Regions from separate parts of the Clostridioides sp. GD02367 genome, predicted to be linked through region 2. Evidence: riboswitches for the same ligand, from Rfam matches in the RefSeq annotation. Region 2 holds a riboswitch; each other region holds the start of a gene.
What was found. Region 2 has a riboswitch for FMN ahead of ribD (bifunctional diaminohydroxyphosphoribosylaminopyrimidine deaminase/5-amino-6-(5-phosphoribosylamino)uracil reductase RibD). Riboswitches for the same ligand answer to the same signal wherever they lie in the genome.
Positions count from the first base shown of each region.

Region 1: it holds a riboswitch for FMN, as region 2 does, so the genes downstream of both, Q3223_RS11705 (ECF transporter S component) here and ribD (bifunctional diaminohydroxyphosphoribosylaminopyrimidine deaminase/5-amino-6-(5-phosphoribosylamino)uracil reductase RibD) in region 2, are expected to answer to the same signal.
Region 3: it holds a riboswitch for FMN, as region 2 does, so the genes downstream of both, Q3223_RS13615 (MFS transporter) here and ribD (bifunctional diaminohydroxyphosphoribosylaminopyrimidine deaminase/5-amino-6-(5-phosphoribosylamino)uracil reductase RibD) in region 2, are expected to answer to the same signal.

Region 1 is NZ_JBJODK010000007.1:160,694-164,968, reverse strand. Features, by position in the region: gene Q3223_RS11715 (Tex family protein) at 1-98, shown strand, start outside; gene Q3223_RS11710 (amidohydrolase) at 243-1,409, shown strand; FMN riboswitch at 1,469-1,586, shown strand; gene Q3223_RS11705 (ECF transporter S component) at 1,710-2,315, shown strand; gene Q3223_RS11700 (DUF4116 domain-containing protein) at 2,652-3,692, shown strand; gene tsaE (tRNA (adenosine(37)-N6)-threonylcarbamoyltransferase complex ATPase subunit type 1 TsaE) at 3,830-4,275, shown strand, end outside.
Region 2 is NZ_JBJODK010000014.1:19,646-23,920, forward strand. Features, by position in the region: gene recQ (DNA helicase RecQ) at 1-2,146, opposite strand, end outside; FMN riboswitch at 2,334-2,455, shown strand; gene ribD (bifunctional diaminohydroxyphosphoribosylaminopyrimidine deaminase/5-amino-6-(5-phosphoribosylamino)uracil reductase RibD) at 2,588-3,700, shown strand; gene Q3223_RS15940 (riboflavin synthase) at 3,731-4,275, shown strand, end outside.
Region 3 is NZ_JBJODK010000010.1:39,703-43,977, reverse strand. Features, by position in the region: gene Q3223_RS13625 (DUF881 domain-containing protein) at 1-654, opposite strand, end outside; gene Q3223_RS13620 (ATP-binding protein) at 873-1,952, opposite strand; FMN riboswitch at 2,239-2,354, shown strand; gene Q3223_RS13615 (MFS transporter) at 2,535-3,905, shown strand; gene yihA (ribosome biogenesis GTP-binding protein YihA/YsxC) at 4,101-4,275, opposite strand, start outside.

The DNA.
Region 1 (4,275 bases), on a different contig from region 2:
ACCCTATGAGTATTGTTACAGTAGGAGATATAGTCGATGTAAAAGTTATTGGAATTGACTTAAATAAAAAGAGAGTAGCTCTATCAATGAAAAAATAAATAAGCTTATGTATGTTTGTTTTTGATACTATATTTGTAAGTATGATTTATAGAATATATAAGTATTAAAAAAGTGTAAAATTATATTGTAAAAAACAATGTTAGAAAGAAATACGAGAGTCTTGAAAATCAGGAGGAAAATGAATGATTTTTATAAAAAATGGTAAAATAAATACCGTAACAAATGGAATAATTCAAGGAGATATCCTTATAGATGAAGGAAAAATAATAGAAATAGGGGAAAATCTAATAGCACCTTTAGATGTTGATATAATAGATGCAAGTAATAAACTTGTGTTCCCTGGATTTATAGATGCTCATACTCATTTGGGGCTATGGGAAGATGGCATAGGTTTTGAAGGGGCAGATGGAAATGAAGAAACTGACCCAATAACACCACAACTAAATCCTATAGATGGTATTAATCCAATGGATAGAACATTTAAAGAAGCTTTTGAAGGTGGTATAACTTCTGTATGTACAACACCTGGAAGTGCAAATGTTATGGGTGGTCAATGTATAGCCATAAAAACATATGGAAGAAGAATTGACAAAATGGTAATAAAAAATCCAGTTGCATCTAAAATAGCATTTGGAGAAAATCCAAAAAGTTGTTATGGTCAAGATGATAAATCTCCACAGACTAGAATGGCTATAGCGGCTTTGCTTAGAGAGAACTTAAAAAAAGCAGAAGAATATCTAGAGGATATTGATGTATATGAGAGCCATGATGATGAAGACTGTGAAAAGCCTGAATATGATATAAAAATGGAAAGCTTAATACCTGTATTGAGGAGAGAAATTCCATTTAAGGCACATGCTCATAGAGCTGATGATATGTTTACAGCAATAAGAATTGCAAAAGAATTTAACTTAAAACTTACATTAGACCATTGTACAGAAGGTCATCTTGTTGTAGAAGAATTAGTAGAAGAAGGATTTCCTGTAATAGTAGGCCCATCTTTATCAGAAAGGTCTAAGTTTGAACTTAGAAACTTGACATTTAATACAGCTGGAATACTTTCAAATGCAGGTCTTGATGTATGTATAATGACAGACCATCCAGTGATACCAGTTCAATATCTTCCAATATGTGCAGGCATAGCTGTTAAACATGGTATGAAAGAAGAAAAGGCAATAGAATCAATTACAATAAATCCAGCTAAGACTTTAGGAATAGAAGATAAAGTAGGTTCTATAGAAGTTGGTAAAGATGCAGACATAGTAATATGGGATAATTCCCCACTAGAGATTCAAAGTAATGTGCTTTACACTATAATAAATGGAAAAATAGTATATGAGAAAAAATAACTTGACAATTATTAAAAAATTAACTAATATAAGAGTGTAAGGAAAATTAAAAAATCAAAGAAGATCTTCGGGGCAGGGCGAAATTCCCTACCGGCGGTATAGCCCGCGAACTACTTAGGTGGTTGATTTGGTGAGATTCCAAAGCCGACAGTAAAGTCTGGATGAGAGAAGATATTTATGGAATATAAATAAGTTTATTTTAGTTTGTTTAAACTATGTCCATAAAAACTCGAAGATAGGATCTTCGAGTTTTTTGTTTTTCCTAAAAAATATAAACTATTGATTAGGAGGAAAGTAGTTATGCAAAATACAGTAAAAAGAGGAAATATGATTTCAACAAGAACTTTGGTGGTTATGTCAATTTTATCTGCAATATCTTATTTATTGATGTTTATTCAAGCCCCAATACCAGGTATTTTTCCAGATTTCTTAAAAATTGACTTATCAGATATCCCAGCAATATTTGGCGGAATGTCTTTAGGACCATTAGTTGGATTTGGTGTAGTTGTAGTAAAAAATATACTACAAATGATAACAGCGACAACAACTGGAGGAGTAGGAGAATTTGCAAATATATTAATTGGTGGCTCTTATGTACTTATACTTTGTTATTCATATAAGAGAAGTAAAGATTTAAAAGGTGTAGTAATTGGATTTGTATTAGGAACAATAACTATGACTATAATTGGTTCATTGGTGAATTATTTTGTAATGTTACCACTTTATGGGCAATTAATGGGACTAGATGCTATAATAGGTCTAGGTTCAGCTATAAACCCTCAAGTTCATGATTTATTTACTTTTGTAATTTGGATGATAGCTCCATTTAATGTATTAAAGGCTGTTGTAATATCCTTAGTAACGTTACCACTTTACAAAAAAATGGGTAATGTAATAAAAAAATAATTAGACAAGAAAATATAAAATTTTAAAATTAAACGCATTGAATAGCCATAATTTATTTGTAACTTCAGTCCTACACTGTGATTGATATATTAAATATATTATGGCTTTATTAATTTATCAAAAATTGTATATAAAATAAGAAATATTTAGACAAGTTTAATTTTTGAAATAAAGGAAGAATTAAAACGATTAACTATTAAAATACTAAAAAGGTATCTATAATACACAAAGCGAATTTATAATAAACAAAAAATAAAGATATTATTAAAAATAAATAAAGATTTATGCTTTATTTATTAATAATATCTAATTTAATAATGATAGGGGTGTATATAGATGAACATATCTAAAAAATTGAAAAATTTATTTTTAGATGATAAAGGGTATTATTTTAATAGTAATTGGGAAAATATTCATATAGGTATTGATAACTCAAAATTGGAAAAGTCTTTAAAGTATATTACAAATGAATATATTGAAAATATGGAAAGTGTAAAGTATGATTATCGTGAATTAAAAAATATAAAAAATCAAACTGATGGGATGTGTATACTAGCAATAAGGCAGAATTATAAAGCACTAGAGTATATAAAAGAACAAACAGAAGAATTATGTTTAGAGGCGATAAGATATAACTATAAAGCACTAGAATATGTAAAAGAACAGACAGAGTATATATGTCTTGAAGCCATAAAAAAGGACTGTAATGCACTTAAATATGTAAGAAATAAAACTGATGAGCTTATTATAAAAGTAATAAGGTGTTCTTCTAATATAGATGTTGTAAGTATTTTAAAAGCTTTAGAAGTTCAAACAAGGAGTATATGTTTAGAAGCAATTAAAAAAGATGGTAGATGTCTTGCATATGTTAGAGAGCAGAGCGAAGAATTATGTATGGAAGCGATTAGGCAAAATTATAAAGCACTACAATATGTAAAAAATCAAACAGATAAAATGTGTATAGAAGCTGTAAATCAAAATGGTATGGCATTGCAATATGTAAATAAGCAAACAGATAATATATGTATGGAAGCTGTCAAACAAGATGGAAGAAGTCTACAGTTCGTTAATAATAAGACAGAAGCAATATGTATAAAAGCCATAAGATATCTAGATAAAAGATATAATATTAAAGATGTGTTAAGTTACATAGATAGCTATACAGAAGATATATGTATAGAAATTGTAAGGCGAAATGGAAAGATGTTAATGTATATAAAAAATCAAACAGAGAGAATGTGCATTGAAGCAGTAAAGGAAAATTATAAATCTCTCAAGTATGTAAAAGAACAATCTGAGAAAATATGTAGAGAAGCCTTAAAGCAGAATTGCAAGGCAAAGGAATATGTGAAGATTTATATTGAAGAATGTATATAAGATTTAGATAGGATTATTAATATTGAAAGATAAAAAAGATAAATAGAAGTACTTTATAATAATTGAGGCTTATACTATAATTAATTAAGCAGTGATATAAATTCACATGACGATTATATCAAAATGGAGATGAATTAATGGCAAAAATATATTTGGAAAATGAAAGCAAAACTAGAGAAATAGGATATAAATTAGGTAAACTCTTAAAAGAAGGTAGTGTTATCTGTTTAGTAGGAGATTTAGGGGCTGGGAAAACTACAATGACACAAAGTTTGGCAGATTCATTAGGCATAAAAGACTATATAACAAGTCCAACTTTTACTATAATAAATGAATATGAAGGCAAAGTACCTTTGTATCATTTTGATGTATATAGAATAGGTAGCAGTGATGAAATGTATGATATTGGATATGAGGAATATGTAAATTCAAATGGAATTTGCATAATTGAATGGGCTAATCTAATAGAAGATATACTTCCAAAAGAATATTTAAATATAGAATTAAAATATAAAGATGAAGGAAGAGAAATGATATTAACTCCAAAGGGAGAGTTTTACAAAGAGATAGTTGAGGAGTTGAT
Region 2 (4,275 bases):
CTCCATCTAGTATTAACTTCCTTTTACCCTTTTTTTCCCAAGTAACATTAATATCATTTTCTCTTACATATTGTTTGACTTCATCCAAAATACTAGCTCCATACTTTTTAATTTTTACTCCACCTATACCTGAAATGTCCTTCAGTTGCTCTTCATCAATTGGATATCTTCCACTTATTTCTTTCAGTGTCTTATTGGATAAAATCATATATGGGAGTACTTTTTCTTTTATTGCATATTCACCTCTAATACTTAATAGTTTTTCATATAGAGCTTTATCTGAATTAACTTCAAAGAACTCACTATTAACATTATATAAATCGACATTTTTTTCTTCACTTTTTTTGTTTATGTTGTTTTTTTCGACATGTTCTTTAATTATTGTTTCAAAATCTCTACCATATTTTTGATACTTAATTTCCCCTACTCCAGATATATCTAACATCTCTTCTTTATTAACTGGATAACTGCTAGACATAGCCCTAAGTGTCCCATCACCAAATACCATATATGGAGCTATTCTTTCTTCACTTGCTATTGAATGTCTAAGCTCTCTTAAAGCACTATATAACTCATCTTCTACTTCTAATGATTTTGTCATCACGATTTCTTTAAATTCAACTTTCACTTGACCTTTTAAAACTTTCATAGACATATCATTCAATCTTATGGTTGGAAAACTTCCTCTATTTCCATTACCTAAAGTCTCAACTAAATCCAAGAATCCATGGGAAACCAATGTATTTATAAAGTTCTTTAAATCTTCATTTGAATAGTCTTTCATAATATTATATGTAGATAAAGTATTCAATTCAAGTTGTAAAATCTTTTTATTCTTAGAACCTCTAAGTACATCTACAATGGTAGTAACACCATAACTTCTTTTCATTCTAGCTACACATGAAATAACTTTTTGAGCATCTATAGTTTTATCTACTATTTCACCTTCTACTAAACAGTTACTACAATTATTACAATCTTCTATATAGTTTTCTCCAAAGTAATTCAATATTGTCCTTCTATAACATGAATTACTGTAAACCAAGTCAATCATATATTGAAGCTTTTTGTGTTGAAATAACTTTCTTTCAGGATTCTCAACTCCAATATCGATTAAATATTTTTGTATATGTACATCTCCTGGAGAAAACAAAAGCACACATTCACTTTTCTCTCCATCTCTACCAGCTCTACCTATTTCTTGATAGTAATTTTCTATACTCTGAGGCATGTTGTAGTGTATAACCCATCTTATATTAGGTTTATCAATACCCATTCCAAATGCATTTGTTGCTACCATTATATCCACATCATCATTTATAAAATCTTCTTGATTTTTACTTCTTTCATTTTTAGATAAACCTGCATGATATTTTGATACAGATATATTTCTCTTAGATAATCCATTATGTATGTTTTCAACTTCCTTTCTAGTTGCAGCATATATAATTCCAGACTCATTTTTATGATTTTTAATATAATCTAAAATATATTTATTTTTACTAGATGATTTTACTATGTTTATTGATAAGTTTTCTCTATCAAAACCGGTTATATAATAGTCTGGATTTTCTAGACATAATAAATTTATTATATCAGCTCGTACCTCTTCTGAAGCGGTTGCTGTAAAGGCTGTAATTATAGGTCTTTTAGGTAAATTCTTTATAAAATCAGAAATCCTTCTATAACTCAATCTAAAATCATGCCCCCATTGAGACACACAATGTGCTTCATCTATTGCAATTTGACTTATGTTGTTATTATTTATTAGTTCAATAAACTCATATGCATCTAATCTCTCTGGAGCAATATAGAGTATTTTATAATTATTTTTTCTAATATTATTTAATATCTCATTAAATTCTTTATTGCTCAGTGAACTATTTATGAAAGCAGCATTAATCCCCATAGTCTTTAAAGCATCTACTTGGTCTTTCATAAGAGATATAAGTGGAGAAATTACTATTGTCATCCCATCTAATATCAATGCTGGAAGTTGATAACAAATAGATTTACCACCTCCAGTTGGCATTATAGCTAGTACATCTTTTTCACTCAAAATAGAATGTATTATAGATTCTTGACCTTTTCTAAAGCTTGTATATCCATAGTATTTTGATAGTATTTCTAAAAGTTTTTCATTCATATATTTCTCTCCTAATTTAAATTAATTAGACTTCTTTCCTGATTATGTTCAAATTTTTATTTTTATATTCACAATCCCAGTATTTCAAAGTTTATAGACGTTCTATATTATATATTAACATATATTTCGAAAAAAATTGTTTGCAAAGTAAAATAATTTATGATACATTCTAAATATAAATTTAATACTTAATCTTCGGGGTAGGGTGAAATTCCCAATCGGCGGTATAGCCCGCGAGCCAAGCTAAAACTTGGTTGATTTGGTTAAATTCCAAAGCCGACAGTAAAGTCTGGATGGAAGAAGATATGTTTAATGAGTTTTTTGTAGAGCTGTTTTATTGTGCTCTTATTAAACATTTATTGTAGATTATTCTAAACCCTGAGTTAATTCTCAGGGTTTTTTGTTTAAAAATTATCTAATTAAACAGGAGGTGTACACATCTTGAATTTTGTGAATCAAAAAGAAAAAGATATTTATTATATGAAAAAAGCTCTTGAATTAGCTAAAAAAGGGGAAGGTTTTACAAGTCCAAATCCACTGGTTGGGTGTGTAATTGTTAAAGATAGTGAGATAATAGGCAAAGGATATCATGAGAAATTCGGCTCTAATCATGCTGAAGTAAATGCTATAAACAGTGCTAAACAAAGTTTAAAAGACTCTACTCTTTATGTGAATTTAGAACCATGTTCTCATCATGGTAAAACACCACCTTGTGTTGATAAAATTATTCAAAATAAAGTTAAAAGGGTTGTCATATCTACACTAGACCCAAACCCACTTGTTTGTGGTAATGGAGTAAAAAAATTAAAAGATAACAACATTGATGTTACTGTAGGAATATTAGAAGAAGAAGCAAAACAATTAAATGAAATATTCTTTTATTACATAAAAAATAAAAAACCTCTTTGTATTGTAAAATCGGCAGTAAGTCTAGATGGTAAAATTGCTACAAAATCACTAGAATCAAAATGGATATCTAATGAGTCTTCAAGATACCTAACTCATAAATACAGAAATAAGTATCATAGTATAATGGTTGGTATAAACACAGTTTTAAATGATAATCCCTTGCTAACTTGTAGACTTAATCAAGATGAAGTGTCTCATCCTACAAGAATAGTAATAGATACAAATCTGAGATTACCAGTTAACAGTAATTTAGTTAAAGATAAAACTAGTAAAACTATAGTTTTCACATGTTGTGAAGACAGTAAAAAATTATCAGTATTAAAAGAAAAGAATGTTGAAGTCATAATTTCTCCTAAGAAAAATGGCTTAGTTGATTTAAAATTTGTAATGTATAAACTAGGAGAACTAAACATTGATTCTGTACTAGTTGAAGGGGGTTCTACACTTAATGACAGTCTATTTAGAAATAAATTAGTTGATAAGGTCAAACTATTTTTATCCCCTAAAATTATAGGTGGTAAAGACGCACCTACATTTGTTTCTGGAGAAGGAGTAACTCGTCTAGCAGATTCAACACAACTAGTAATTAATGATGTAACTTTAATAGATGGAGATGTTTTGATAGAATCTGATGTTTTAAAATAAATTTTATGAATATATGTACAGGAGGTCATAATGTTTACTGGCATAGTAGAAGAAGTTGGAATACTTAGAAAAATTACTGCTAATGGCAAAAGCGGACAAGTAACCATACTATCAAACAAAATATTAGATGGTACAAATCTTGGAGATAGTATCGCTGTAAATGGAGTTTGTCTAACTGTTTCAAAACTAGGAAAAAATGAGTTTACAGCAGATGTTATGATGGAGACAATTCGTTCTACAAATTTAGGCTCATTAAATACAAATGACAAAGTAAACCTTGAAAGAGCCATGAGCCTTTCTTCAAGATTCGGAGGTCACATAGTAACAGGGCATGTTGATGGTAAAGGTACTATTTGTAAGTTTGAAAAAGACGAAAATGCAGTTTTAGTGAGCATACGACCAGTAAAAAAACTCTTATCATCAATGATACTTAAAGGTTCAGTTGCCATTGATGGTGTAAGTTTAACTATATCATATTTGGATGATGAAATATTCAAAGTTTCTGTCATACCTCATACTAAATTGAATACTACTCTCTTAACAAAAAATGTTGGAGACTTTGTTAATTTAGAAAG
Region 3 (4,275 bases), on a different contig from region 2:
ATTAGGTATATTCATTTTTTTCATAGAGATATTTTCTTCAGTTTTTATACTTACTTTCATTGGATAAGTCGTTTGTATACTGTCTAAATATTCACTGCCTTTATCCACATAATCAGAGAGTTTATCCTTATCCCCAATGCATTTTATTTCATAAGGTTGTGCTACAGGAACTCCATTTATATTTATATGGCTTCCTGCAAGTACAACTTCTGAATACTGATTGATTCTTTGGCCATTTATTTCTATGTATTTTGCTCCATTTACTTTTAGTTCATTTACAACTTTTACAAGTATTTTATTATAGTCTATACTATTTGCTATATTCCCTGTTTTTTCATCTATAGCATCTATACTTACTATTATTCCACTGCCCTTTACATCTGAATATGATAGATTTTCTCTAAGAGCTTCTATTTCTGAGATTTCTTTAGAATTTTTTTGATTACTTTTCATTGAATCAATTTCTTTATCTAATTTATCCTTTTCCTTTTTTAATTCCTTTATAGACTTTCCTGTCAATTTTATTTCTTTTCTTATTGACTTATCTTTACTTGTATAAACTGTTTCTTCATTACTATAATCTCTAAATATGGTTCCAACAAGTATACCTAAAATAGTACTCGCTAGTATTATAAACACATATGGTTTTTTCATACTGTATTGCTCCTTACAAATTTATTTTTATATGATAATTTTCTTTAATTAAACCTTGAGCCTTTATATATATTTATTATATCAAACTTATATATTAAAATTCATCTTTAGTATATAATATCATACATCAAAAAAAGCAAAATGGCATAGCTTCACAGCTACACCAATTTACTAAAAGTTATATTTTATAATTATCATCTGATTTAAGATATATATTCTTATACATTTTTCTCATATTTTGAAATTCTATTAACTAGTTTATCTCTTAATTTTCCAACTTCATCAAATCTCATATTAGGGATATAGTAACTTTCTATAATATCATGTTTAGACTTCGCTCTCTTAAGATTTAATACAGCCCAACAAATTAAATCATCCAAAACTTTCTCATCAAATTTAATATCTTCTTCATATTTAAGTAATTTTTCTCTATTTAAAAATTGATTTAAATTAATGGTTTCCTCTTCTTTAAAAGTTGCGCTTGTAGTTATACCAATATCTAAGTCAGTCAATAGTACAGTCTCAACTTTTTCTGGTATAAGTGGATAATGATAAACTTCTACATTTAAACCTTTTTCAATAGCTTTCTTATACACTTTGTTTAATAATGTAGTTTTTCCAGTGCCTATTTCACCATCTAAATAATAAACCTTATTTACATCTTTTAATATGTTTTCTGTATAATCTAAACATCCTACAGGAGTTATAGCTGAACCAAATAAATGCTTCTCTCTTTTCAAATTTCCTGTGCTTTCAACTCCATCAAACAATTTTTTAATAAATTCTTCTGTAACTAGATTCACTTTACCATAATCCATACAATCAGAATATTTTTCCTCTATATCTCTAAAGATTGGTTCTGACGCTTTTAAAAATTTAAACGCCCTTTTAAATGCATTACTAATATCCTTATCATATCCCGATATTTCTTGTCTATTTTTTTCTAACTCTTCTGTGTTCCAGTAATCGCCTAAATTAATTATCTCGTCCAAAGCTCCTGGTAACTTTGGGTCCATAGTGTGTGGAGCAGTTGCATCCATAAGTACCACGCCTAATTCCTTTATAACTACACCGTCCAATGAACTTGGGTCAGAAGGACAGTTATATAATTCAATATCATATCCTCTACTTAAAAATTCTTTATAAATTTTTTTCATAAGTGAGGATTTTCCTACTCCAGGACCACCTTTTAAACAAAAAACTCTTTTTACATTTTCAGGAATTATATATTCAAAAAAAGAATATGAGCCTTGTGATGTGTTTCCACCTGGAAATGCCTTCTTTACCTTTCCTTCCATATTAGCGCCTCCTCATAATTTACAATATCTCTTAATTAAGATATTAATATTATACGAGTTTTGTTACAACTTTATGCTTTTGATAAATCTAAAACTTATCATTTAATACCAATAAAAAATTAATTTTATCTAATTATAGTAGATTCTATACTATGTGATTTAACTTTTATATGCTTTTATCTGGAAGTCTAATTTAACTCTTTATACAGTAATATAGTTGTATCTTATTCAAATCCAATTGTTTCCATTATGATTTTATGTTAAAATAATATTACAAAATACATCTGTTTTTCTTCAGAAACGGGTGAAATTCCCTATCGGCGGTAAAAGCCCGCGAGCCTTATGGCATAATTTGGTCAGATTCCAAAGCCGACAGTAAAATCTGGATGGTAGAAGAAAATAGTATATGAGTACCTTTATGTAATTTTACATGAGTAATCTATACAACTCCTTCAACTACCGTATTTATTCATGAAATTAAACACATTCGAGGTACCTAAGATGTAGGTGCTTTTTTTGTTGTTTATTTTATAACTATTCTGTACTTATAAAATCTATTATATAAAAGATTGGAGTGTTATCATGAAACAAAAATGGATAGTATTAATTATAATCTGTATTGGTGTATTTATGTCTACTCTTGATGGAAGTATACTAAATATTGCAAATCCTACAATTGCTACTGACTTTAAAATTAACATGTCACAGATTCAGTGGGTTGTAACAGCTTATATGCTTGTCGTTACAGCAACTATGTTATTTTTTGGAAAGCTCGGTGATAAGGTAGGTTCAAATCGTCTATACACATTAGGATTTTTTGTATTCACAATAGGTTCTTTTCTGTGTAGTGTATCACACAACTTATCTACATTAATTTCTTCAAGAATATTTCAAGCAGTTGGGGCAAGTATTTTAATGGCAACTGGACTTGGTATAGTTTCTAATGCATTTCCAGCAAATGAAAAAGGAAAGGCTATAGGAATCACTGGCGCTGTAGTTGGTATAGGAAATATGAGTGGTCCTGTAATTGGAGGGATACTTTTAGAACATTTTGGATGGCCTTCTATTTTTATTATCAATATACCTATTGGTATCATAGCAGTTTTTCTTGGAATTAAATTTCTTCCTAGACCTGCTTTAGATGAACAAAACAAGAGCTTTGATATTCCAGGTCTTCTGCTATTTGCAACTTGTACTACACTTATATTACTTGCGATGAATGGAAAAGGAAACACAAGATTGTATCTAGGTATAGCATCACTTATCATCTTCTTATTATTAGCATTAAGAGAAGTAAAATTTGAACAGAGCTTTATTGATTTACCTTTATTTAAAAATAGAAATTTCACTGTAGGCAATATTATTGGAATCGCTTGTTACTTCCCTCAAATGGCAGTATCTTTCCTACTTCCATTTTATTTAGAACAATTAAAAAATCTATCTCCTATGATGGCTGGTTCTGTAATGACTGTCCATCCACTTATTATGGTACTTATAGCACCTATTGCAGGTTCTCTTTCTGATAAACATGGTGCAAAGAATATTCTAACAACATCTTTTTCATTTATGACTATTTCACTCGTTGGAATGGCACTTTTAAAAGCAGATTCACCATTATATCTTTTAATTGTATGTTTAGTTATTTTCGGACTCGGACTAGGTGCTTTTAGTTCACCAAACAATAGTAGCATTCTTGCAGATGTTCCTCCTCAGAAACAAGGATATGGAGGCAGCTTTCTTGCAACGGTTCGTAATTTATCATTTGCTCTTGGAACAGCATTTTTTAGTAGCTTCTTTGCACAAAGCCTTACATATAATCAAAATTTCAAAAGCCATACAGCAGCCTATGTTATAGCTAGTAATCAATCTTATTGGATTGCTGCAACAGTATGCTTTATAGGACTTATACTAACTATTTTCTTTATGAGAAAAACAGAGAAATCTATTTCTTAGATAAAATTTATTTCTGATTTCATCAGTGACTAAGTTTTTAAATATACCAATTTATATCAAACCTTGCAGTTTTTTTAATTTATAACAATAAATTGCTAATATCTATTGTTTATAAACAACAAGGATGCCAAAAAATATCCATTAGGACTATTTTGAGGCATCCTATATTTTATTTTGATATTAATATAGTTATAACTAATCTACCGTTATCTCATATCCATGTTGATTATATTGATTTACAATTTCTTCCCATAATTCTTCAACACCAGTCTTTTTTAATGAGGAAACAGGGATTACTTTTTCGCTACTTTCCATTTGTAATTTTTTTCTTATTATGCTTATATGTTTTTGATATTGTCCTCTAGATATT